3 regions of the Lysinibacillus sp. OF-1 genome follow, and region 1 is predicted to be linked to each of the others. Evidence: riboswitches for the same ligand, from Rfam matches in the RefSeq annotation. Region 1 holds a riboswitch; each other region holds the start of a gene.
The links. A riboswitch is a leader RNA that binds a small molecule or an ion and turns the genes downstream of it on or off. The one in region 1 is predicted to bind cobalamin.
Positions count from the first base shown of each region.

Region 2: linked by a shared signal. The riboswitch ahead of mmgD (citrate synthase) and the one ahead of NV349_RS10360 (hypothetical protein) in region 1 are both predicted to bind cobalamin.
Region 3: linked by a shared signal. The riboswitch ahead of cobT (nicotinate-nucleotide--dimethylbenzimidazole phosphoribosyltransferase) and the one ahead of NV349_RS10360 (hypothetical protein) in region 1 are both predicted to bind cobalamin.

Region 1 is NZ_CP102798.1:2,125,754-2,134,212, reverse strand. Features, by position in the region: gene NV349_RS10370 (elongation factor G) at 1-1,440, shown strand, start outside; gene NV349_RS10365 (hypothetical protein) at 1,532-1,846, shown strand; gene NV349_RS10360 (hypothetical protein) at 1,861-2,583, opposite strand; cobalamin riboswitch at 2,812-2,995, opposite strand; gene NV349_RS10355 (GNAT family N-acetyltransferase) at 3,317-3,517, opposite strand; gene NV349_RS10350 (8-oxo-dGTP diphosphatase) at 3,985-4,458, opposite strand; gene NV349_RS10345 (PH domain-containing protein) at 4,676-5,056, opposite strand; gene NV349_RS10340 (methyl-accepting chemotaxis protein) at 5,662-6,906, opposite strand; gene aspA (aspartate ammonia-lyase) at 7,081-8,459, opposite strand, start outside.
Region 2 is NZ_CP102798.1:2,290,019-2,298,477, forward strand. Features, by position in the region: gene NV349_RS11085 (ABC transporter ATP-binding protein) at 1-256, shown strand, start outside; gene NV349_RS11090 (DUF2089 domain-containing protein) at 529-894, shown strand; gene NV349_RS11095 (SHOCT-like domain-containing protein) at 908-1,294, shown strand; gene NV349_RS11100 (hypothetical protein) at 1,304-1,585, shown strand; gene NV349_RS11105 (NUDIX hydrolase) at 1,641-2,126, opposite strand; cobalamin riboswitch at 2,375-2,569, shown strand; gene mmgD (citrate synthase) at 2,763-3,884, shown strand; gene prpD (2-methylcitrate dehydratase) at 3,983-5,416, shown strand; gene prpB (methylisocitrate lyase) at 5,591-6,505, shown strand; gene NV349_RS11125 (acyl-CoA dehydrogenase FadE) at 6,550-8,217, shown strand; gene NV349_RS11130 (enoyl-CoA hydratase-related protein) at 8,233-8,459, shown strand, end outside.
Region 3 is NZ_CP102798.1:1,220,044-1,228,502, forward strand. Features, by position in the region: gene NV349_RS05700 (rhodanese-like domain-containing protein) at 52-354, shown strand; gene NV349_RS05705 (hypothetical protein) at 900-1,295, opposite strand; gene NV349_RS05710 (DMT family transporter) at 1,584-2,438, shown strand; cobalamin riboswitch at 2,511-2,686, shown strand; gene cobT (nicotinate-nucleotide--dimethylbenzimidazole phosphoribosyltransferase) at 2,781-3,836, shown strand; gene NV349_RS05720 (trimeric intracellular cation channel family protein) at 3,911-4,516, opposite strand; gene NV349_RS05725 (methionine gamma-lyase family protein) at 4,866-6,119, shown strand; gene NV349_RS05730 (MerR family transcriptional regulator) at 6,274-6,648, shown strand; gene glnA (type I glutamate--ammonia ligase) at 6,704-8,038, shown strand; gene NV349_RS05740 (CotD family spore coat protein) at 8,148-8,456, opposite strand.

The DNA of each region.
Region 1 (8,459 bases):
ATCATGGAATGGTTGGCTGAGCGTAATGAAGAGCTGCTCGATGCCTTTTTGAATGAGTCATTGGAGCATGAGCAATGTCTTACTCAGCTACAGACCATGATTCAAAAGGAATGTGCCTTCCTCTGCTTTACAGGGTCTGCCCTAAAGGATGAGGGCATCAAGGAATTGCTTGCCCAGCTCCCTCTATTAACAGACACCCATTTTGAAGTGAATGCACCGTTTGAGGGGGAGGTTTTTAAAATTCGTCATGACGGCCACCAGCGTTTAACATTTATGAAGGCTGTCAAGGGAGTTTTACATGTTCGGGATGAATTTTCGTTTGAAGAAGTGACAGAAAAAGTGACTGAAATTCGCCTCTATAATGGCAGTCGCTTTGATACCGTCCAACAGGTTGAAGCGGGAGAGATTTTTGCTGTTAAAGGACTTAGTCAGGCCAATATTGGAGACCGCATCGGCACTACTGTGCTGTCACAGCCCTATGAGCTTGTCCCAACGCTACAGGCAAAGGTTCAATATGAGGGCCATCAGCATATCAAGGAAGTGTTACAAATTTTCCGTTTACTAGAAGCAGAAGAGCCTTCCTTACGTGTGGTTTGGCAGGAAAAGTTCCAGGAAATCCATGTGCACATTATGGGCGTTATTCAGTTGGAGGTACTGACAGAGGTGTTAATGAAGCGTTTTTCATTAACGGTCTCCTTTGGCGAGCCCCAAATTTTATATATGGAAACCATTGTGACGACGGTGACAGGCTATGGTCATTTTGAGCCCCTCAAGCATTATGCAGAAGTTCATTTACTAATGGAGCCCAATCCACGAGGAGTAGGTAATACATTTAGCAATGCCTGCCATGCGGATCATTTATCGGTAGGCAACCAACGCCTTGTTGAAAAGCACCTGTTTGAGCGTGATCACCATGGCTTACTCACAGGCTTCCCTCTGACAGATGTTCATTTTACACTGCTAACAGGTCGCGGACATAATGAACATACATCGGGCGGCGATTTCCGAGAAGCTAGTTTCCGTGCGCTACGTCAAGGACTTGAGCAAGCACAGAACATCCTGCTTGAACCTTATTATCGCTTTAAAATGAAGGCTTCGAACGACTTTATCGGCCGCATGATGAGCGACATACAGCAAGCTGCTGGCACATTCGATGACCCCATCTTATCCGAAACAGATGTTGTGCTAACGGGACGAGCGCCCGTCGCCACCCTAATGAGCTATAGCACAACCTTTGCGGCCTATACCAATGGTAAGGGCGCACTCACACTCCAATTTGATGGCTATGATGTGTGCCATAATGCAGAGGCAGTTATTGCACAGATTGGCTACGATAAAAATGCCGACCCAGAATACAGCTCCTCCAGCATCTTTTGTGCGAAGGGCAAAGGATATTCTGTTCCTTGGCACGAAGCACAAGCAGCCATGCATTGTCTGTAAGTAGGTGATCCTGCCCGCGCGAAGCCGTTTGCTTGCGCGGGTGTTTACTTGCTTTGAGCGAGAATATTTACCCTGTTTGCGCGAGTATTCCTTGCTGGAGCGAGAGTATTTCATCTCCTTCCGCGAGTATTCCTTGCTCGAACGAGAGTATTTCATCTGTTTCCGCGAGTATTCCCCGCTCGAACGAGAGTATTTCATCTCCTTCCGCGAGTATTCGCTGCTCGAACGAGAGTATTTCATCTCCTTCCGCGAGTATTCGCTGCTCGAACGAGAGTATTTCATCTCCTTCCGCGAGTATTCGTTGCTCGAACGAGAGTATTTCATCTGCTTCCGCGAGTATTCGCTGCTCGAACGAGAGTATTTACCCCCTACCCTTCAAATAAATAAAAACAAGCCCTCCGTTTGATGGAGGGCTTGAGTTTATAATGCGCCTACTGCTTTCTTTGTAGGACTGTGCACAAGGTATGCAGGCTCGACAATCACGTAGTCATGCGTGTTTGTGAAATCAACTAGCACTTTACCAGGATAACTTTTTAAAATTTGCAGTTGATCAATTAATTGCAGCAATAGCTCGTGACCGTTGCCGCGTGGATGCCAGTTGAAATGGTAATCATTTAATGCCTGAACCGCTTCAATAAATTGGGCATATTCCTGCTGCACAAAGGCTATTAACTTATCATGTTGAGGCGCTAAATCGTGTAGATATGTTTCATAAAAGCGCATCACAATCGAGCATAATACATCATTGACACGTGCTGCACTTAAAACAGGCTTTGGCTCCAGTGACAGACGGTCAAGGTTGGGCTTGGCACGTGTGGAATCAATGCGTGTAATTAAATGGTATGACTCCCCGTTAACCTCATAGACAATCGGGTTAGTGGGCATATACATCATAAAGCTATTGGTCTTCGTTTTCAGTTGATCGGTTACCGCTGCCTTCGCGAAAAGATGCCCGTCCACATCCCCATTTTGTATCCAAATAATTTCTTTATTATATAAAATTTGCTCAAAGAAGCGATCATTGCGGATCAGCTTCGTTGCTAATAATTGGTCAATCAATGATTCGACCGCCATTCTTGTTTTCGCTTTCTTGGCAACTTCTGTGCGTGGCTGCTTACAAATGTTCATATCTAAAGAAGTCATACATGCATCCCCTTTGCGTACATAATGTCAAAACAAAAAGGATTTCCTACCATTTTTGAGGAAATCCTTCGCTTATCTTCGTTCATCACCCAATGCCAAACAAACCCTAAGTATGTGTAAATGAGCCCGATTGCGAACCCCTTCATTTACTTTGGGCGTTTGACGTACCGTGACGAACAGAGCATTCTGTTTTGTCAACATGCCACCTCCTATTCCTCGTAGGTTACTGGTGTGTACTCGTAACAGGCAGGTATCCTGACTCATGGTCATTGCCACTTTTCTCCTTCCCATCATTTGACAGTGGTTGCTGAAAAGTCGCTCACATTTACAGTTGCGGGACAGTGTCGGATTCGCACCGACTTCCCTTTTAAGCAAATTGCACGCAATTTACACCTATTACTACACGCTATTCAGTTGGTAAGGAAATTTGCGAAAATTCTCTATTCCTTAGCTAATCATTGTAAAGTATTGTATGTCCAAAGTCAATTTATGCTAAAAAATACTAATTATTTCAAAATAATTCCATGTAAAATGGATGCATAGAATACTAGGTTTTCCTCATGTCACACTGAGCATCACTTTAATTGCTTTCTGTAAAATGATAATAAAGTTATTTCTAATCAAAAAATACAAAAATTATATTATAAGAAGGCTCTTTAAAGTTGTTTAAATCTTGTTCAACTAGCCCCGTTAGTTCAACAACTTCTTGAAATCAATTCTTGTGTAGGTTTTATTATAGGTAAGAGATAGGTTCGTAACCGTGTTTGCTAATTAACTTTATCATGTTGGGATTTTCTATCGGGCCAACACTCACAAATATTTCAGAATGTCCTAAACTCTTTGCAATATTTTCTCTATACCTCATTAAGTCTGAACCTATACCATTACCACGATAATCCTCTTTTACATATAGGTCACTTAATTTAGGAAGCAAAGTACCTTTTAATTTAAGAACTCCAAAACCTAATATAAGTGCGTCTTGATATTATTCCTTTTTTGCAAATTGCTTTAAATAATTCGTGAATAGATCTTTATTATTTCTACTATCACATAAACCCGATAAGTCGTTTTCATTCGCTAATCTGATTATGTAGTTCATGGTTACTGCCACTTCCCTATTCTTTAATAAATCACTATTATAAAATTTCTTCTTCAACAATCTGCACCGTTCGTTTAATAAACAAAAGGACGGTCAAGCACCTTTTATTTTAGAATTTTCTCTAGCTATTCTTAATCCCTCTCTACCATTTAGATATTGAAAGTTAAACTATTTAACAAAGTGGGTAAATTTAAGCCCCATTATTTATTCTTCACATATATATGTATTGAACTGACCTCGATGTTATTGAAAAGCGACTGCTCTATTGAACGATTGCCCCCCTGTCAGTCCAATAACAAGTTTTAGGTGTGACGTATAGTAACTTTCCCTTCTTTATTTTCTTCGTGGTTCCATTCAACTTGAATCTCAAATGTTCCATCTTGAAAAAATAAAGGAAATCTTCTCCGTATCGATGGCTGCATAGGAAGTTTATATGCGCTCTCTATATCTACCCAAACCGCTTTCCCCTCTGGAGCATCTTTCAAGAGTTCACCCTCGAAATCCTTTGTTATGTAATTAAATATCATATATCTATCTTTTGCGACTGGATTAACATATTCATAAAGCCCTTTATAAATAAGGTTTCTAACTTCTAACCCCGTTTCTTCTTTTACTTCTCTGATAGCACTTTCTACAATACTTTCAGGAAATTCAACTTTACCACCCGGTGGAATAAAACCTTTGAAATTGTCGTGCTGTCTATCCAGAAGTAAAACCTTCTCTTCACTTTGAATCATACACACCGTCCATATTTTATAATTAATAGAATTACTCATAATCCACTCCATCTTTTTAAATAAATATTACCATATATGTGTCCTTCTTAGTTAAACAACTTTATTATCTCTTAACACCTTCTCTACATTATGTGCCTGTTTCGTAATCGGAACTGGAATCCCTTACACCCTTCACAAGGTAATTTCCTCATCTTTATCATCCTTTCTTTGCACAACAAAAAAGCCTCGCATAAATGCGGGCTTTTAGTACCATACATTACGTCCCCAAAACATACTGCGCTAAAACACTTTGCACTTTGTAAATATTCGTCGCCTTGTTGAAGTTTTTTTGAATCGGTAACGAACTGCCTGACACCCATATTTTGAGCTCTGCATCTAAATCAAATGTCCCGGCTGTTTCTACTGAAAAATGAACGATATTTTTATAGGGGATGGAATGATATTCGGTTTTCTTGCCAGTCACCCCTTGCTTATCGATAAGGATTAATCGTTTATTCGTAAAAATAAACGTGTCTCTTATAATTTTATAGGCATTTTTGATTGTTTCGTTTGGAATCAATAAATCACGGACCTCCTCCTGTAATTTTTCTAAATTCACCTCGCTCGCATTGCCGATTAATCCATCAAATAAGCCCATCTCCTGGCCCCTTTCATTGTCATTTATTTAATGTATTACAAAGAAGATAGCGCTACGACAGGAAATAATGGTTTTATTGAGTCTATAGAGGCGAAGCATTGCACGTAATCATAGGCTCTCTACTAGCTATTGTTTAGGCTGTGATGAAGAGAGGGCAAGCTAGTTAAGGTTAGCATCTCTTTTGGTAAGGTAAATAGCGATTTTTTTAAAGAGGATGGGAATGAAGAATCACTCAAATTATTCCAAGAAGCGATGGCAACAGCTGTCAAAAATGAAGGTGTTGTCAATATGGTGTAAATAGAGGATACGGCTAGAAACAAATATGGCTATCACCTTTGGTAAGGTGAAAAAGGACAAATCAGTAGCTGAATGTAGGTTAAGGTTACGCATACAATCTACGTGATCTCTAGGGATTTCACTAAGAAATTAATTACGTTGGTCCGCCAATAAAAAACACTTCCCATTCTAATGACAGGAAGTGCATTTCAAATTACTTATCTATCGCCTGAAACCACCTTTGTGCATAGCTATCTGTGGAGGCAAAATCATCTTGTTCTTAGATAACTATTCAGGGCTAAAAAACCTTGAAAATATGTTTTTCTTGCTTAAACCTGAAATTGATTTGTTAGCTTTTGTAAATTATCAGCTTGTACGCTTAAATCCTGTGTCACATGATTGACAGCTTGCATTGAGGCTGTTTGCTCATCCATTGAATGTAAAACAGCCTCTGTATAATGCGATAGCTTACCCATACCATTAGCAATCGTTGTCACAGAGGAAGCTACTTCATTGGCACTGCTAGAAAGCTGTTCAGCTGTTGTTGAAATATCCTCAAGCTGGCTCGTCATTTGACTAACATGCTGTGAAATCGTGCCAAAGGATTTTGTTGCCTCATCAATGACATAGACACCCTGCTGAACATTTTTTAAATCCTCCTCCACTGAGGATGCTACCTGTTTCGTGTCAGTTTCAATGCCCACTACTAAGTCCACGATTTGTGCAGCAGAATGCTTGGATTGCTCTGCTAATTGACGCACTTCCTCTGCCACAACTGCGAAGCCTTTCCCATGTTCTCCAGCTCGAGCTGCTTCAATGGCGGCATTCAATGCCAATAAATTCGTTTGGTCCGTAATAGCTGTAATCATCTCAGTCATCGATTTAATATCTGTCATTTTATTGGATAATTGCTGCATGAGTCCGCTCGTTTTTTCGGTTGAAGAAGAAATAAATTTCATTTGTTCCTTCGCCACATGTAAAATATTCGCTCCATTTCCTGCAATCTCATTGGCATCTTTTGCATGATCAAACACATCCTGAGTGGCTTCCGTAATTCGTCCGATTCCATCGACAGTTTCTTGCATAGCATTAGCACTATCATTGGCAGATTGTGCCGCTTGCTTCAAGCCCTCTGACGTTTTCTCCATTTGTTGATCGACTTCTTCCACAGCTACCGTAATTTCATTCGTACTTGCGGATAATTCTTCGATGCTTGCTGATAAATCTGTAGAGCTGTGCGCAATTTTTTGTGTCATTGTGCGTAATTGTTCCTGCATCTCTAAAAAGGATTGCGCTAGCTGAGAAATCTCACTCTTGTCACGAACCTCGATGACAACTGTATCTAATTGGCCTGCCGTAATACCCTGTGCAGCCTCTGTTAATTGTTTGATAGGCTGTATCACTTTGTAATGAACATATACGGTGTAAGCTAATGTAATGGCTATTCCTACGATGGTTAATACAGTCGAAAGCCATTCTAATGTCGTTACATTGGCTAAATCAATAAAGAGAATAATAATCATTAAGACATTTAAAACTGCAAAGCCAAGTAAACTCTTTTTTCGTAAACTCATTCCAAATTCCCCCAACTAAAATATGTCTTCCATACCATTATTATAGTTGAAAAATCCTAAAAATCATAAGGATACGCTCTCTTTTATAAGAACAAAGACACAAGCCTATTGATGACTGCATAAAAAAAGACTATAGACAGCTCGTAAAGCATGTCTACAGTCTTGATGTTGGAATTATTTTAAATTCATGATACTAGAGCCAGCAATACCTGGGTGTGTCATTTCATATGGATCTAATATTAAGTCTAATTGTTCGTTTGTTAAGACACCTTCTTCAATGCAAAGCTCACGAATAGAACGACCTGTTAGAATTGCTTCACGCGCAAGACGTGCTGCTACTTCATAGCCAATATGTGGGTTGACAGCCGTTAGTACCCCTACACTTTTCTCTACATATTCTTTCATGCGTTCTTCATTTGCTTCGATGTCTTTTAAGCAATTTTCCGTAAACGCACGGAAAACATTATTCATAATGCTAATGGACTGAATTAAGTTAAACACTAAAACAGGCTCCATTACGTTTAATTCTAATTGTCCAGCTTCAGATGCTAGTGAAATCGTATGGTCATTACCAATCACTTGGAAGGCAACTTGGTTCAGTACCTCTGGCATAACTGGGTTGACTTTACCTGGCATAATCGAAGATCCTGGTTGACGAGCTGGTAAAAGGATTTCTCCTAAGCCTGCACGAGGACCTGAAGCCATTAAACGTAAGTCATTAGCGATTTTAGACATATTAATCATACAGATTTTTAAAGCGCCTGATACTTCTGTATAAGCATCTGTATTTTGTGTTGCATCCACTAAATGTGTCGCACCTTTTAATGGTAAACCAGAAATTTCAGCAAGATGCTCATCAACGGATTTAATGTAATCTGGGAAGGCATTTAAACCTGTTCCAACAGCCGTTGCACCCATGTTCACGTCATATAAATTTGGACGTGTTTGACGAATGCGTACGATATCACGGTTAATCACGCGGCAATAAGCTTCAAACTCTTGTCCTAAGCGAATTGGCACGGCATCCTGTAAATGCGTACGACCCATTTTAATGACATGTGCAAATTGCTCTGCTTTTTGATGGAAAACCGATTGCATATAATCCATCGTTACTAATAATTCATCTATTAAATTTAAAACAGCGATATGAATAGCTGTTGGGAACGCATCATTTGTTGATTGGGACATATTAACATGACTGTTTGGGCTTACTGTGTGATAGTCACCTTTTTCTTTCCCTAAAATTTCTAGGGCACGGTTGGCGATGACTTCATTAGCATTCATATTGATGGATGTACCTGCTCCACCTTGGATTGGGTCTACAAGAAATTCTGCATCCCATTTGCCATCAATTACTTCTTGTGCTGCTTCGACAATTGCCTCACCAATTTCTTTTGATAATAGGTGTACTTCCATATTACTTAAAGCCGCTGCTTTCTTCACAATCCCCATCGCCTTAATAAGTGAAGAGTGAATTGTGTAGCCTGTAATTGGGAAGTTTTCCGTTGCACGTAATGTTTGAATTCCGTAATAAGCCTCTGCTGGTAATACGC
Region 2 (8,459 bases), 160 kb from region 1:
TCTTGATATGATTTTACAGAAGAAGATTATACAGTTACTACAAACACTTCAAAAAGAGCGACAGCTTGCCTACATTTTCATTTCGCATGATTTACAGGCAACACGTTTTATGTCAGACCGTATCCTTGTCATGCAGCATGGTCGGCTAGTGGAGGAGATTGGAAAGGATGGAGCATATCAGCATCCCGCTTCACAACAATTATATCATGCTATTTTGCCTTCACACCCGCGAGAAAGAAAACATAAAACGAAATGATCATAATATAGAAAACACGTATACAATGGTCATGGAGGTATGGGCTGGTAATGATAGAGGCCAGTTGGATTACCTCATTTGCTCCAAACATTAGTAAGAGTCATCTATTAAAGAAACGCCATTTTGCATTAGAATGGTGTTTTTCTTTTTATTAATAATATTAATTAGGTAATTAACTTTATTGATATTTTCATTGAATAAATTAATTTTATTATTTACTTTTTTAAATTATTTGGTATATAATCAATTTAACTTAAAGGAAGGAGTTCACTATGGCTTATCAAGTAATCACAAATTGTCCTGTCTGCAGTAAAACATTAAAAATTACGAAGTTACAGTGTTCTCATTGTCAAACGACGATTGAAAATGAGTTTGAATTGTCGAAGCTAGCATCCTTATCACAGGATCAGCTTCATTTTGTGGAAGTATTTTTAATATGTCGAGGGAATATTAAGGAAGTAGAAAAGGAACTGGGCATTTCGTACCCAACTGTGCGAGGCAAGCTAAATGACATTATCTCATCTCTTGGCTATGTCCAAAAGAAGAAAAATGAAGTAGACGAGAAAAAAATTGTAAGCATGTTGGAAAATGGCGAAATCACAACTGATGAGGCCATAAAGCTCTTAAAAGACGAATAGGGAGGAATGCTACATGAAAGAGGAAATTACTAAAGTGTTAACCATGATTCAAGAGGGGAAAATTGATGCTGAAAAAGGGTCAGAGCTGATTCAAGTGTTACAAGAGAAAGAGGAGTCAGGTAACAAATTTCTGGAAAAAACGAAGTATTTAGATAAAACGTTAAAGGTTCGTGTGGTGTCCACTGAAAATGATAATGTCACTGTGAATTTGCCTATAAAACTTGTCAAGGCTGTGTTAATGGCTGGACACAGTATCGCTGCGAGTATTCCGCAATCGGAAAAATACGTGAAAGATATCGATATCAATCTTCTTCTTGAAGCCATCGAAAATGAATTAGATGGACAAATTGTGGACATAAAATCGGCAAACGGAGATACCGTTTCAGTTTTCATTGAGTAGAGGCGACTTATGATGCATGTAAAAGTGAAAGCAAAAGACGTTCGCTTTACCGTTCCTGTTCCATATGCTGTGCTAACCATTGTTCTTTCCATTTTGACTTCAAAATGGATTCAGCAAAGTGTCAACAAATGGACAAAGGCATACTTCGACAGAAAAAAAATCGACTTTTCCTTTCCATTCATTGACAAAGAAATGCTCAAGCCTATTATCAAGGAACTACAAAATTATAAAGGGCTCGTGCTAGTAGATGTCAAGGCGCAAGACGGTACAGAGGTTAAGGTTAGACTGTAATAGCCTAATAGTTAAGATGAGAGCATGTTTTCATAAAAAGCATGCTCTTTGTTATTTAAAGAGAATTCTTTGCAAAAGAACTATCTAAATTCCACAATTTGTCCTCTAGATTGTCTAAGCGTGTTTTTGTTCTTTTCTCAAGATAATCTGGTAGCTCATTTTTACTGAAATAGGTAAGATTCAAACTCTCACCATCCCTCATCTCTAGTATACCACTGACATTTTTCGCACTATAAAGATGAATAACTGTATAGATTTCATCCCCATTTGGATATTGAAAATAATAATCTGGCCCTGAAAAAACACCAATCAAGTCCAATTCATTCGCTACCAGTCCTGTTTCTTCATGAAGTTCACGAGTAGCAGCTTCTTCTAGCGTTTCATTCAGTTCCATTGAGCCACCAGGTAATCCCCAATCCAACGTATCTGAACGATGTTGAAAGAGAATTTTCTTATCATCGTTGACTACAAGAATTGTCGCCCCGATACTGATAATCGGTCTACTACCGATGTGTTTCCTTAATTCTGAAATATAGCCCATATGTGCTCCTCCTCTATATTATAAAAAAACTATTCGCCTTTTTTATTATAAAGACCTCTATTTTACTTATAACCCTTGAAAATGGATTTATTGGTATAGATGAACAATCTTTTTTTGTACAAAATAATGCTCAAAAATGCAGAATAGTCAATCAAAAATGAAAAATAGCTTTTTATAATCAGTCTTTTCTGAATTTTACCTATATTGATTGTTTTGAAAACTCTATGTTAAGGTAAATAGACAAATTGAATATGCTAAATTTTGGTGGTTCAAATGGGGTTCATTCCATTTGATTAAAAGGGAAGTTGGTGAGAGTCCAACACTGTCCCGCAACTGTATTTAGGAGCTCGATAACAAGGCCACTGTTTTGTTTGTCAAAATGGGAAGGTGTTATTGAAGTGTTGATTATAAGTCAGGAGACCTGCCACAAAATAAGCATCAATTGACCTACGAGGATAGGGAGGTGTTAGCTACTGCATGATTTTTGTGAATTCCTGTAAATTCACTGTTATTTGGTCTGTCATGCTTTTGTAGATTAACAACTTCTAAAAAGGGGTAGAAGTTGTTTTTTTGTTGTTCTTTCGTGTTGGAATGGTAACGCTTACAAGAATAATTAAACAAAGGGGCTGTCATTGAATGGAGTTAACTTATTCACCAGGTCTTGATGGGGTCATTGCTGCTGAAACAAAATTATCTTTTTTAGACACTGTAGGAAGTCAAATTGTTATTCGAGGCTACGACTTGATTGAATTATCACAAAGATATTCGTATTTAGACATTGTCTACCTACTACTGCATGGCGAAATTCCTACTGCCGAGCAACAGGCTGACTTACAGGACAAATTAAAAGCACATTATCAGGTTCCACAAGAGATCTTCCAAATCTTCAAGCTCTTGCCTAATGAAACACATGCGATGGATGGACTGAGAACTGGAATTTCTGTTTTAGCAGGCTTTGATCAGCACATCAATGATCGTTCTACTGAAATGAACTTGACGCGAGCTTATAGACTTTTAGGCGGTATGCCTAACATCGTAGCCAATAGCTATCGTGTCTTAAACGGACAAGATGTTGTGGAGCCAGATAGTCAGCTTTCCTATAGCGCCAATTTTTATTACATGATTACTGGTAGAAAACCAACGGCGTTAGAAGAAGAAATTTTTGATCAGTCTCTCGTTTTATATAGTGAGCATGAGATGCCAAATTCGACGTTTACAGCTCGTGTTATTGCCTCTACACAATCTGATTTGTACGGTGCTTTAACTGGAGCTGTCGCATCATTGAAAGGAAATTTACATGGAGGGGCCAACGAGGCAGTCATGTACATGCTTCTAGAAGCCAAAACAGTAGCAGGCTTTGAAGCCTTGCTGAAAAATAAACTGCAAAATAAAGAAAAGATTATGGGCTTTGGTCACCGTGTTTATATGAAAAAGATGGACCCAAGAGCACAAATTATGAAAGAGGCTTTGCATAAATTATGTTTGGCACAAGGGGATGATCGCTTATATCACATGTGTGAAGCTGGTGAGAAGGTGATGGCACAAGAAAAGGGCTTGTACCCAAATTTAGATTATTATGCAGCACCAGTATACTACATGCTTGGCTTGCCAATTGAAATCTATACACCTATCTTTTTTGGCTCACGAACAATTGGCTTATGTGCTCACGTCATTGAGCAGCATGACAATAACCGATTATTTAGACCTCGTGTCCATTATATTGGCGAGCGTCATAACCTTGAAGAATTGTCGGTATAATCAAGTTTTAACAACTCGCCATAGAGCTGATGGGCATTCTGACCAATGCCTATCAGCATACTAGTATATCAAATTCATGCCTTGAAGGGAAGATATAGATGATTAAAACAAATGACATATCTAAGACAGATCAATTACTTACAGATATTGCGGATTATGTAGTCAATACAACTATTACAAGTGAAGAAGCATACGAAACGGCACGCTATGTATTATTAGATACATTAGGGTGTGGCATTTTGGCCTTACAATATCCTGAATGCACGAAACTTCTTGGCCCAGTAGTACCAGGCACAGTCGTTCCTAATGGTACACGAGTTCCAGGCACTTCCTATGTTCTTGATCCTGTAAAAGGTGCCTTTAATATCGGTTGTATGATTCGTTGGCTGGATTACAACGACACTTGGCTTGCGGCTGAATGGGGACACCCTTCCGATAATTTAGGGGGCATATTAGCTGTGGCTGATTATTTGAGTCGCGTGCGTGTTGCTGAAGGGAAAGAGCCACTTAAAATGAAAGACGTATTAGAAATGATGATACAGGCCCATGAAATACAAGGTATTCTCGCATTAGAAAATAGCTTAAATCGTGTTGGGTTAGACCATGTACTGTTTGTCAAAATTGCGACAACAGCTGTTGTGACAAAGGCATTAGGTGGCACTCATCAGGAAATTGTCAACGCCTTATCAAATGCTTGGATTGATAATTCGAGCCTACGAACATATCGCCATGCACCGAATACGGGTTCTAGAAAATCATGGGCTGCTGGTGATGCAACAAGCAGGGCAGTACACTTAGCCATGATGGCTGTGAAAGGCGAAATGGGCTATGCAACGGCCTTATCTGCACCTGGCTGGGGCTTCCAAGATGTTCTCTTTAATAAGCAAGAATTAAAGCTTGCTAGACCACTAGCATCTTATGTGATGGAAAATGTTCTATTTAAAGTTTCTTATCCAGCTGAATTCCATGCACAAACAGCTGCCGAATGTGCCGTTCATTTACACAATGAAGTGAAAAATCGTTTACAGGACATTGAACGCATTCAAATTACGACCCATGAATCCGCTATACGAATTATCGATAAGGAAGGACCTCTTAATAACCCAGCTGATCGTGATCACTGTCTTCAATACATTACAGCAATAGGGCTTATCTATGGCGATATTACAGCAGACCACTATGAAGATGAAGTGGCTGCAGATCCACGTATCGATAATTTAAGAAATAAAATGGTGGTTGTGGAAAAACCCCAATATACAATTGATTACCTAGATCCTGAGAAACGTTCGATTGCCAATGCTGTTCAAGTTTATTACAAAGATGGCACATCATCTGAGCTTATTGAATGTGAATATCCTTTAGGACACCGTTTCCGTCGTGAGGAAGCATTCCCTCAAATCATCGATAAGTTCCAGCAAAACATTAGCACCCATTATTCCCAAAAACAATACAGTAAGATTAATGAAGTTTGTGCTGATCAAGCACTTCTTGAAAATAGTGCTGTTCATGAATTCGTTAATTTATTTGTTTAACTTCTTTCAGGAAATTAAAGCCTCTGGCGAATGTCACGAATCGGGAAGGAGTTAATAAAGGATGTTAGCCTAAAATCCTCCCATCCTTGCGATAACGGCTAACTGACCTGCATCACAGCCGCTTTCGGACGTAAATATGCCGAGGCATCATTGATTATTAGGAGGTTTTTATAGATGGCGTGGATTGTAAATGAAGCAATAGCACAAAAACAATTGGCTGAACAATTTCGAACACTCATTACTCGTTCAACGATTTTACAAATCCCAGGAGCTCATGATGCAATGGCTGGCTTAATGGCTAAAAAAGTTGGCTTTGAGGCATTATATCTTTCTGGCGCTGCCTACACTGCCAGTAGAGGCTTACCTGATTTAGGCATGATTTATTCAAATGAAGTTGCACAGCGTGCGAGCGAAATTATTCGTGCGACTAATTTACCGTTGCTAGTGGATATCGATACTGGCTTTGGTGGTGTCTTAAATGTTGCCCGCACAGCTCGTGAAATGGTAGAGGCTGGAGTAGCTGCTGTACAGCTAGAGGATCAAAATCTTCCAAAAAAATGTGGTCATTTGAATGGGAAAACACTCGTTGCTCAAGAGGAAATGATACAAAAAATAAAAATGATTAAACAAATAGCTCCTACGTTAGTAATTGTTGCCCGCACAGATGCAAGGTCTGTAGAAGGTTTAGAGCAGGCTATTTTAAGAGCTAAAGCTTATGTAGCAGCTGGGGCAGATGCCATTTTTCCAGAGGCTCTCCAAACAGAAAAGGAATTTAAACATTTTGCTAGTGAGCTAGATGCTCCGTTATTAGCCAATATGACTGAATTTGGACAAACACCGTATTATACGGCTAAGGAATTTGAAAAGATGGGCTATTCGATGGTTATATATCCCGTTACATCGATGAGAGTAGCAGCCAAAGCCTATGAGCAAGTGTTTGGCTTAATAAAAAAGACAGGGACTCAAAAAGAAGCTATTGAGGATATGCAAACAAGAAGTGAATTATATGAAACCATCTCCTATTACAAATTTGAAGATTTAGATAGTGAGCTGGCGAAAACCATCTTACCTAAAGAGGAAATAAAGTAGGAGAAAAGTTTACTTTTCTCCTCTTTCTTTCAAGGAGGACTAGCATGGATACATTAGAAAACAAAAGGACCATTTTTACACCTGAGGACTTTCAGGAGGAGGAAGGGCTCATAGCAAAAACCGCAGAGCTGTTCATCAAACAAGATGTTGCCACTAATATGGCAGCTATTGAGCAGCATCAATATGACATCACTCGGCGGTTATTTCAAAAAGCTGGTGATCTTGGTTTACTAGCCATCGAAATACCCGAGGCCTATGGAGGGCTAGAACTTAATAAAAAAATTTCCGGGTTAGTTGCAGAAAGAATGGGCTATGGCAGCTCATTCAGTGTATCTTACAATATTCACGCAGGAGTCGGCACATTGCCCTATGTCTATTTTGGCGATGCGTCCCAAAAGCTGAAATACCTACCAAAGCTAGCTTCAGGTGAATGGATTGGTGCTTACGCTCTGACGGAGCCAGACGCAGGCTCAGATGCACTACATCCCAAAACAAATGCCATTTTAAACGAGGACGGCTCTGCATGGGTAATAAATGGTGAAAAGCAATGGATTACCAATGCACAGCTAGCAAATCTCTTTGTTGTTTTTGCGAAAACGAGTGAAGGCATGACTGCATTCATTGTAGAACGTACATTTAGCGGTGTATCTATTGGACAAGAAGAGGAGAAAATGGGCATTAAAGGCTCCTCGACTGCTACGCTTATTTTACAGGATGTTGTCGTGTCGAGGGAAAATGTTCTTGGCGAGGTTGGAAAAGGCCATAAAGTAGCGATGAATATATTGAACATGGCACGCTTAAAGCTAGCTTTCTCCAACATCGGCACTTCCAAGCAGGCACTTCAGTTAGCTGTAACGTATGGTAGGGAACGGAAGCAATTTCACCAACCAATCGTTCATTTTACCATGATACAGGAAAAACTTGCGGATATGGCAACCTCCATCTATGGGGCGGAAAGCGCTGCATACAGGACAGCAGGAGAAATAGATGATGCGATGGAAGTTACGGATAAAGAGTCAATGGTTCAAAAAATAGCTGATTTCGCTCTGGAATGCGCACTCAATAAAGTCAATTGCTCAGAAGTGCTTGGGGAAATTGTAGATGAAGCTGTACAAATCCATGGTGGCTATGGCTATATGCAAGACTACGAGGTTGAACGCTTATATCGTGACGCTAGAATTAGCCGTATTTTTGAAGGAACAAATGAAATCAACCGTTTAACAATGGCGAAGCTACTATATAAGAAGTATTCACAAGCAACCTCTACCGAAAATGCTCCAGTAGCATATCAACCAGCAGAAAAGAATCAGCAATACATCCGTCTTGCCAAGTACTTAATGCAAATAGCCATCGCTGTCATTGCTGACGCACAGATTCAATTGGAGCAAGAGCAGGAATATATGCGTCTGCTAGCTGATATAGTAAAAGATATTTATGTTATGGAAGCTTCTTTACTGCGGACGGAAAAGAACGCATGTGACAATATGAAGCATTTGATGACAGATATTCTTTGTCAGGAAGGCTATCGTAAAATAGAAAAAAGGACAATCGACATTATTTGTGCTGCTGAAACAAATGAACAAAAGCGAAAAACAAGGCTAGATCATATTCAGCGCTTAAACATCCCACTCCACCAGAATCTCTTTATGAAAAAGCGAGAGATTGCAAGAGGGATTATCAACAATCCAAAATCGATCAGTTCATTATCATAAACAGGAGGGAAAATCATGGTTGATACATTTGCCAATGTTAGTAAAGAAGGTGCCATCACGCTTATTCATTTAAATCATCCACCAGCAAATACGTTGTCATCAGCTTCTATTGAACATCTTCGTGTCATTTTTAAAGAATTAGCTGAGGATGAAGAGACGAGAGCCATCATTGTGACCGGCTCTGGACGATTTTTTGCTGCGGGAGCAGATATAAAGGAATTTGTTGCTGCCTTTGGGCAACA
Region 3 (8,459 bases), 910 kb from region 1:
GTTACAAGCTATAATGTAAGTGGAATTTGAAATTTTGGAGGAAAAAAGTTCATGAAATCAATGGAAACAACACAATTACTAGAACGATTAGATGCAAATGAGGACCTATATATTATTGATGTACGTGAAGAGGATGAAGTAGCACACGGCATGATTCCTGGTGCCAAGCACATTGCCCTTGGGACAATCCCGGAACGTTTAGAGGAATTAGACGTAGAAAAGCCATATATTGTTGTTTGTAAGGCTGGTGCTCGTTCTGCTAATGCATGTGCTTATTTAGAAGCGCAAGGATTTGATGTAACAAATCTTGAAGGCGGCATGCTAGCTTACGATGGAGAATTAGAATTTAAATAAATGACATAATGAAAAATAAAACCATCCATAGCATTTTTGTGAAGGGTGAAAATGGATTTCCGTTGCAGGCTACTTGCTTTCCTGGTAGCGAGCGCCGAGCCGCTTCCTCTGCTACCGCTCCGTTTAGAGGCTCGCCTGTCTCACTATCCCACGGGAGTCAAGTAGCCTTCCATTCCAATGCATAAAAATGGTACCTTTTTAGCAAAGGTGTTCACTACTCTTTATGGAGGGGTGTTGTTACTTACCACTTCTTCACATTGAAAATAAAGGGCTATCCTTTCTCTCATCAGACAAATAATGGGCTATTTTGTTCACTACGGTTCGTATGAAAGAGAAGGAAAAGCCACTTTTACATATGGTTGATTGGAGTGGAGCCAGTGTCACTCCTAGGGGATTTAGCGTCACAGAGGGGACCTTGGAGCGAACGCAGTGAGTGAAGCGGCTCATCATCGGACGCCCCCTGAAAGGACGCTGGTGGAACGGAAATCAACCTCTCGCTTTTCAAAGTGGCTGTTTCTATCATTGACATCACCTTTTTTATATACTTATTTTCGGAGTGTGTTCATGATGAGGCTGAAATTTTTTTCAAAGTTAATATACGGATTCACATTTTTTTGCCCACGAACCTTTAAAGCATAACTGGAAAAATTTAAACCAGCACCATATATTTGTAAAGTACCATTCGCAAGATCCCCCTTTTGAAGAAGTTCAAGACCATCTTTTAAGAAATTTTCACTCTCATCGAAGTGACATTCCGTCATGTATTTATCCCCGCTATAATATAACTTCAAATTTTCGATGATTATATTCGCTGTTTCGTTACTTATACTAGCATCGACATTCATTAATAACTGATTGATTGGTTTCACTAACTGAGCGTAGTGACTATCATAATTTTCACAAGTCTCCGCAATAGCATTTCTCAATTCTCTTGCATTCATCCTAACTCCTCCTCAAAGAAAATTTATGACTTACCTTATATTGTACATACTCATAATAGTATGAAGGGATTAGTGACCCCTTTCTTTATAAAACTTACTCTTTAATTTTCAGAAATATGTTACAATTATGTAGGTGAAGGAGGGATTTTGTATGTTTTGTTCAATAGCACCCCCAACAATGTCTTTACAGTAGAATCTACTGTTTAGGCATACAATAACAGTTTGCTCATTTTCAATAGATTCTACTGTATAGGTTAATACTTTATACGTAGAAAGTAGGTATTTGTAATGAGCGGAAAATTAGCATTTGTATTATCCATGATTATTTTTGGAGCAGTTGGTGTTTTTGCCAAGTATATTCCGTTATCTTCAAGTGAAATCGCTTTTTGGATGAGTTTAATAGGTGCTTGTTTTTTAGTAGTGATTTTTATTTATAAAAAGAAAAGTTTTTCGAAATTAGAGATTATAAAAAATAAGTGGAAATTAATACTTTCTAGTATCGCCTTGTGTGGGAACTGGATTTTTTTATTTCAGGCTTATAAAGCAACAACGATTGCCAATGCTGCATTGAGTTATTATTTTGCACCAGTACTCGTTATCTGTTTATCTCCAATTATTTTAAAAGAGAAGCTAGTTGGCAGAAAAATAATGTATGTCTGTGTGGCCCTTATCGGACTATATTTGATTGTCCAAAGTCAAGGCACTGGGGACAGTGAGCATTTTATAGGCATTGTCTACGGTCTTATCGCGGCATGCTTTTACACAGCGCTAACATTGACAAATAAATTTATATGTGGCTTAAAGGAACCAGAAAATACAATGATTCAACTTTCTTTAGCAGCATTTTTCCTTAGCTTCTATCTACTTGGAACTACAGGATTTCAGGTCATGAAAATCAGTTTTGAATCAGTCCTATTCTTAATTACATTAGGCCTTGTCCATGCAGGGGTTGGATTTTTATTGTTCTTTTTAGGCATGTCACAGTTAAAAGGACAAAGTATAGCCATTCTTAGCTATATTGATCCACTGACATCATTAGTAATTTCCACGATGATTATAGGAGAAAAAATGGCGCTTCTACAAATAATAGGAGCGGTCCTATTATTAGGCTCAACATTGCTAAGCGAAATAGAAAAAGAATAGGTAACCGAAGAAATGGTACAAGGCGAGTATTCTAATATTGACAGAAAAAATACGCTGTCGTAGATTATAAATAGTTTAATAAAAGCATTAGGTGCCCAATAGGGAGAATAGGGAATAAAGTGAAAAACTTTAGCGGACCCGCCACTGTATAAGGGAGTGTCATCGTAAATGCCACTAGCGAATCGCTGGGAAGGCACGATGATATGTTGAGCTTGAGCCAGGAGACCTGCCTACTTGCTTCGGAAGTATATAGATGATGGAAAAGTCTGTAGTTTATTTGTCATGACAATAAACTACAGACTTTTTATTTTGTCTTCATGTAGAACGAGAGGAGAAACAATAATGCAATTATTACAAGACACAATTCAAAATATCCAAGGGGCTGATATGAATAGTATGGACCAAGCTAGAAAGCGAATTGATGCGCTTTGTAAGCCCCCAGGTAGCTTGGGTAAACTAGAATCACTTGCCGTACAGCTTTCAGGCATAACAGGACAATTATATCCAATGGTCGATAAAAAAGTGATGATTGTCTGTGCAGCAGATCATGGCGTTTGTGAGGAAGGCATAACAACGAATCCACAAGATGTTACGGTCTTTCAAACATTAAATTTTCCTAAGGGAGGTACAGGCGTTTGTGCGATTGCGGGCATTACCAATGCAAAGGTAGTAACAGTAGATGTTGGGGTAAAAGAAGATATTCCGCTTGATGCAGGTGTTATCATTCATAAAATTAAACATGGCACAGATAACATGGCACAGGGCCCTGCTATGTCAAGAGAAGAGGCTATTCAATCCATTGAAGTGGGGATTCATGTGGCAACAGATGAAATCACAAAAGGAGCCAACCTACTTGGAACAGGTGAAATGGGCATTGGTAATACAACGCCGAGCACTGCCATATTAGCTGCTTTGACTGGCTATGACCCTATTGAAATAACAGGGTTTGGCGCAGGAGTTGGTCAAGGAGGGATTGCTCATAAAGCAGCAGTAATTGAAAAAGCAATTACTCTCAACAACCCTAATCCTAACGATATCATTGATGTTCTAGCTAAAGTTGGAGGGCTAGAGATAGGGGCTATGGCTGGTATCATGCTGGCTGCCGCAAGTCACCGAAAACCTGTTATTATTGATGGTTTTATTTCGACTATTGCTGCGCTTATTGCTTATCAAATTGAACCGAAAGTAAAAGACTTTATCATACCTTCCCATGCTTCAGAGGAACCAGGGGCTAAAATTGCCGCATCATTACTTGGTGTAGAGCCAATGCTGCATATGAACATGCGATTAGGCGAAGGCTCTGGTGCTGCTCTAGCTTTTCCTCTTTTAGATGCTGCTTGTTCTATGATGAAAAATATGGTGACATTAGAAGAAGCCATGAATCTTTTGGCTAAATAGTTACTGAATAACAAATAAGCGCAAAGAGTTCATTAACTATTTGCGCTTATTCATTTTTTTATCAATTACAGTATCTATGCCCGATTCAACCTTCGCAAAGGCAAACGCCACTTCATCATATAGGAAAGAATGCGTAATGCTGTAATCACTGCAAATAATACATAAAGGAAAATGTCTCCAGTCAAAACTTCAAATCCGATAACAAGCCCTGCGAGAGCAGCCCAAACACCATAGACTTCATCACGGAGAACTAGCGGCTTCCGTCTAGCTAATAAATCTCGCACAATACCACCACCTGAACCTGTTAAAACAGCAGCTACAACGACTGCGCTAATTGGCATATCTAGCTTCACTGCATAGAGTGCACCTTGAATAGCGAATGCGGATAAGCCAATGGCATCTGTGAAGTTGCCCCAACGATGCCAATGCTGAATCAGATGATGCGGGAAGATAAAAAATATCGTAATCGCAGCTAGTGCAATTTGAAACATCATATCCTGTCCCCATAAGGTTGTGACAGGCAGTCCGATGAGTAAATTTCGAATAGCTCCTCCACCAAAAGCAGTGACAATACCGAGTATATATACACCGAATAAATCGTATTCTTCTTCCATGGCAATGATTGCCCCAGAAATAGCAAAGGCAATTGTTCCAATAATACTAAAAACCTCCCAAGCCATCCCTTTCACCCCTTCTATCAATAAATGAACTTCTTTTTTAAAAGTTAAAAGACTTTTTTTGACGTAACAGAATCTATGAATTTAATAGCCAAAATCAGTCATTACATACGCTTCTTGAAGTAAGTCCGCACATTAGCTTAGCGTAAAATTCGCTTAGAAACAATAGGCAAGTTTTGCAGGGGTTCATACAAATTGATAAGATGTTATTGAAATAAAGAAAAACATTCGTCAAAAGCGTTGATATACCAGTAGTTATTTAGGGAATTCTAGAATGAGTGAAGTCAATTTAGAGAGTCGATAGATCTTACTGATTGAAATGCGGGACAATTGTGAAATGGAGAAGAAAAGAATGACGTTTACATCTAATTTATCAGCACAAACGCTATCCTTAGCGTCAAAAATAGAGGAGCAAGTTCGACCCTATCATGCAAAGGTAGAAGAAATGGCGTTTTATAATCAACAGAAGGTGCTAGCAGCATTTCGCAAGCATCAAGTAAGTGACTATCATTTACATCCATCCAATGGCTATGGCTATGACGATGAGGGACGCGATAATTTAGAGCGTGTTTATGCGGAAGTTTTTGGGGCGGAGGCTGCCATTGTACGACCACAAATTATTTCAGGAACACATGCAATCACGCTTAGTCTATTCGGTGTCCTTCGTCCTGGTGATGAGCTGCTTTATATTTCTGGTCAGCCATATGACACATTGCAATCCATTGTCGATGGTGGTAACAAAGATACCGGTTCACTGAAAGATTATAAAATAGGCTATCGACATGTGGATTTAGTGGAAAATAAAGCAATTGATTGGGTAGGTGTAGAAGCAGCCATTACTACGCAAACAAAAATGATTGCCATTCAACGTTCGAAAGGCTATGCGACACGTCCATCCTTTACGATTGCAGAAATTGCTGATATGTGCGCAAAGGTGCGCAAATTAGCCCCACATGCCGTTATTTTTGTAGATAACTGCTATGGTGAGTTCGTAGAGGCGAAGGAACCAACAGAGGTTGGTGCTGATTTAATGGCAGGCTCACTCATTAAAAACCCTGGTGGAGGATTGGCGAAAATTGGTGGCTATATTGCTGGCCGTGCAGATTTAGTAGAGAAATGTGCGTATCGTATGACATCTCCAGGTATTGGGGCAGAGGCAGGGGCAACATTAAATACATTAGGAGATTTTTATCAAGGATTTTTCCTAGCCCCACATGTCGTATCACAAGCCTTAAAAGGTGCGATCTTTACAGCAGCTATGCTGGAGGAAATCGGAATGAGCACTTCTCCAAGCTATGATGCAAATCGTACGGATTTAATCCAATCCGTTTCCTTCCAAACTGCACAGCAGATGATTGCCTTCTGTCGTGAAATACAAGCCAATTCTCCAATAAATGCCCATTATGCTCCAGAACCAGCTTATATGCCTGGTTATGAAGATGATGTCATTATGGCTGCGGGAACATTTATTCAAGGCTCCAGCATTGAGCTGACAGCAGATGGTCCAATCCGTCCACCATATACAGCCTTTATCCAGGGTGGACTAACATATGAACATGTTAAATTTGCTATTTGTAGTGCTGTTCAAGCCATTCAAAAAAAGTAATATGAAAATAAATAAACCTTAAATTTGAATAGTTTTTTACAATTTTCTATCGGATTGAAAAAAATAACGCCTTACATGTTAGGAAACCTCACATGGTTGGTTGACAGTGAAAAAATTTCGTTATATGATAAGCGGGTATTGGAGGAGGACTTAAATGAGTCGTGAAATTAGACGAACTATGCCGTTATTATCAATGAGTATTGTGATGCAATTAACTGAACTCTCGGCACGACAAATTCGTTATTATGAAGAACACCATTTAATTGAGCCGCACCGAACAGAAGGCAATCGTCGAATGTTTTCATTAAATGACGTCGACACATTGCTTGAAATTAAAGACTACTTAGAGCAGGGTATGAATATGGCGAAGATTAAAAAATTATTTGCTAAAAAGAAAGATCCTGTTGCTACAGATGAACAAGATTTAAGTGATTCAGAATTACGCCAAATCATGCGCGAAGAAATGCGTCAAGCTCAGCGCATGCAAAAATCATCCATCCGACGAGGGGATTTATCTCGATTCTATTAATAAATAGGGTAGGGTAAACATAAAAGCTAGACAAATTATAGGAGTGTGGAAAACTGTGGGTAAATACACAAAAGAGGACATTAAACGTCTCATCGAAGAAAAAAACGTAAGCTTTATTCGTTTACAATTTACAGATATTCTTGGCACAATCAAAAATGTTGAGATTCCTGTAAGTCAATTAGACAAAGCATTAGAAAACAAAATGATGTTTGATGGCTCATCTATTGAAGGTTTCGTTCGAATCGAAGAATCTGATATGTATTTATATCCTGATCTTGATACTTTCGTAGTATTCCCTTGGACTTCTGAAAAAGGGAAAGTGGCACGTCTCATTTGTGACGTATACACTGCGAAAGGCGAACCATTTGCTGGTGACCCACGTAATAACCTAAAACGTATTCTTAAAAAAATGGAAGATATGGGCTTCTCAAGCTTCAATTTAGGGCCTGAGCCAGAATTCTTCTTATTCAAATTAGATGCAAAAGGCGAACCAACGTTAGAAGTAAATGACCATGGTGGTTACTTCGACTTAGCTCCAACAGATCTTGGTGAAAACTGCCGCCGTGATATCGTATTAGAGCTAGAAGAAATGGGCTTTGAAATTGAAGCATCTCACCATGAAGTAGCTCCAGGACAACACGAAATTGACTTTAAATATGCCGATGCTGTTACAGCTTGTGATAACATTCAAACTTTCAAATTAGTTGTTAAAACAATTGCACGTAAACATGGCTTGCACGCTACATTTATGCCAAAACCATTATTTGGTGAAGCAGGCTCTGGTATGCACTTTAACGTGTCACTATTTAAAGGTAAGGAAAATGCATTCTATGATGAAGCTACAGAATTAGGTCTTTCTGAAACAGCTATGCAATTCATGGCGGGTGTTCTTGCACATGTACAAGGTTTCACAGCTGTAACAAATCCAACAGTAAACTCTTATAAACGTCTAGTACCTGGTTATGAAGCACCATGTTATGTAGCATGGTCTGCGCAAAACCGTTCACCACTAATTCGTATCCCATCAGCACGTGGACTTTCAACTCGTGTAGAAGTACGTTCTGTGGACCCTTCAGCAAACCCATATTTAGCAATGGCTGTTATTTTAGAGGCAGGTCTTGAAGGTATTCGTCAAAACTTAACGCCACCAGCAGCTATTAATCGCAATATCTATGTGATGTCGGAAGAAGAGCGTCAAGCTAATGGTATTGAAAACTTACCAGCAGCACTTGATGATGCTTTAACATTACTTGCTAAAGATAAAGTAGCGCAAGCAGCTTTAGGTGAGCATATTTACGCAAACTTTAAAGAAGCAAAAGAAATCGAGTTCGATATGTACCGTACAACCGTTCATCAATGGGAACGCGATCAATATTTAAAAATGTACTAAGAATTAATAAAAATATAAAAAAACGAGTGCCTCTTCACTTGGAAGGTACTCGTTTTTTTGTCTATAGTTCCAGAGCATGATAGGGCAGCATGGCACCCCATCGTTATTGTTAACGGCCCATATGTTTACGATGGTGTGGCATATGACAAGGGTTAGGTGGCATACCGCACATTGTATGTGTTTCACAGCATTCATTAACAACAGACTCTGTGCATGGGAAATAGTATTGATGATCAATCATATGTTTATTTACTGTTGTGACATGTGCTGGTTGTACATGTGGAACAACCGTATGGATATAATTTGTGCGAACATATTGCTCTGGTGGTAAAAATTGTGGTGGATCAAATTGCGTTGGCATTGTTTGTGGCGGACAGCAGTGTGGACCTTTTGCCGGATGGCGTCTTCGTTGAAACATGTT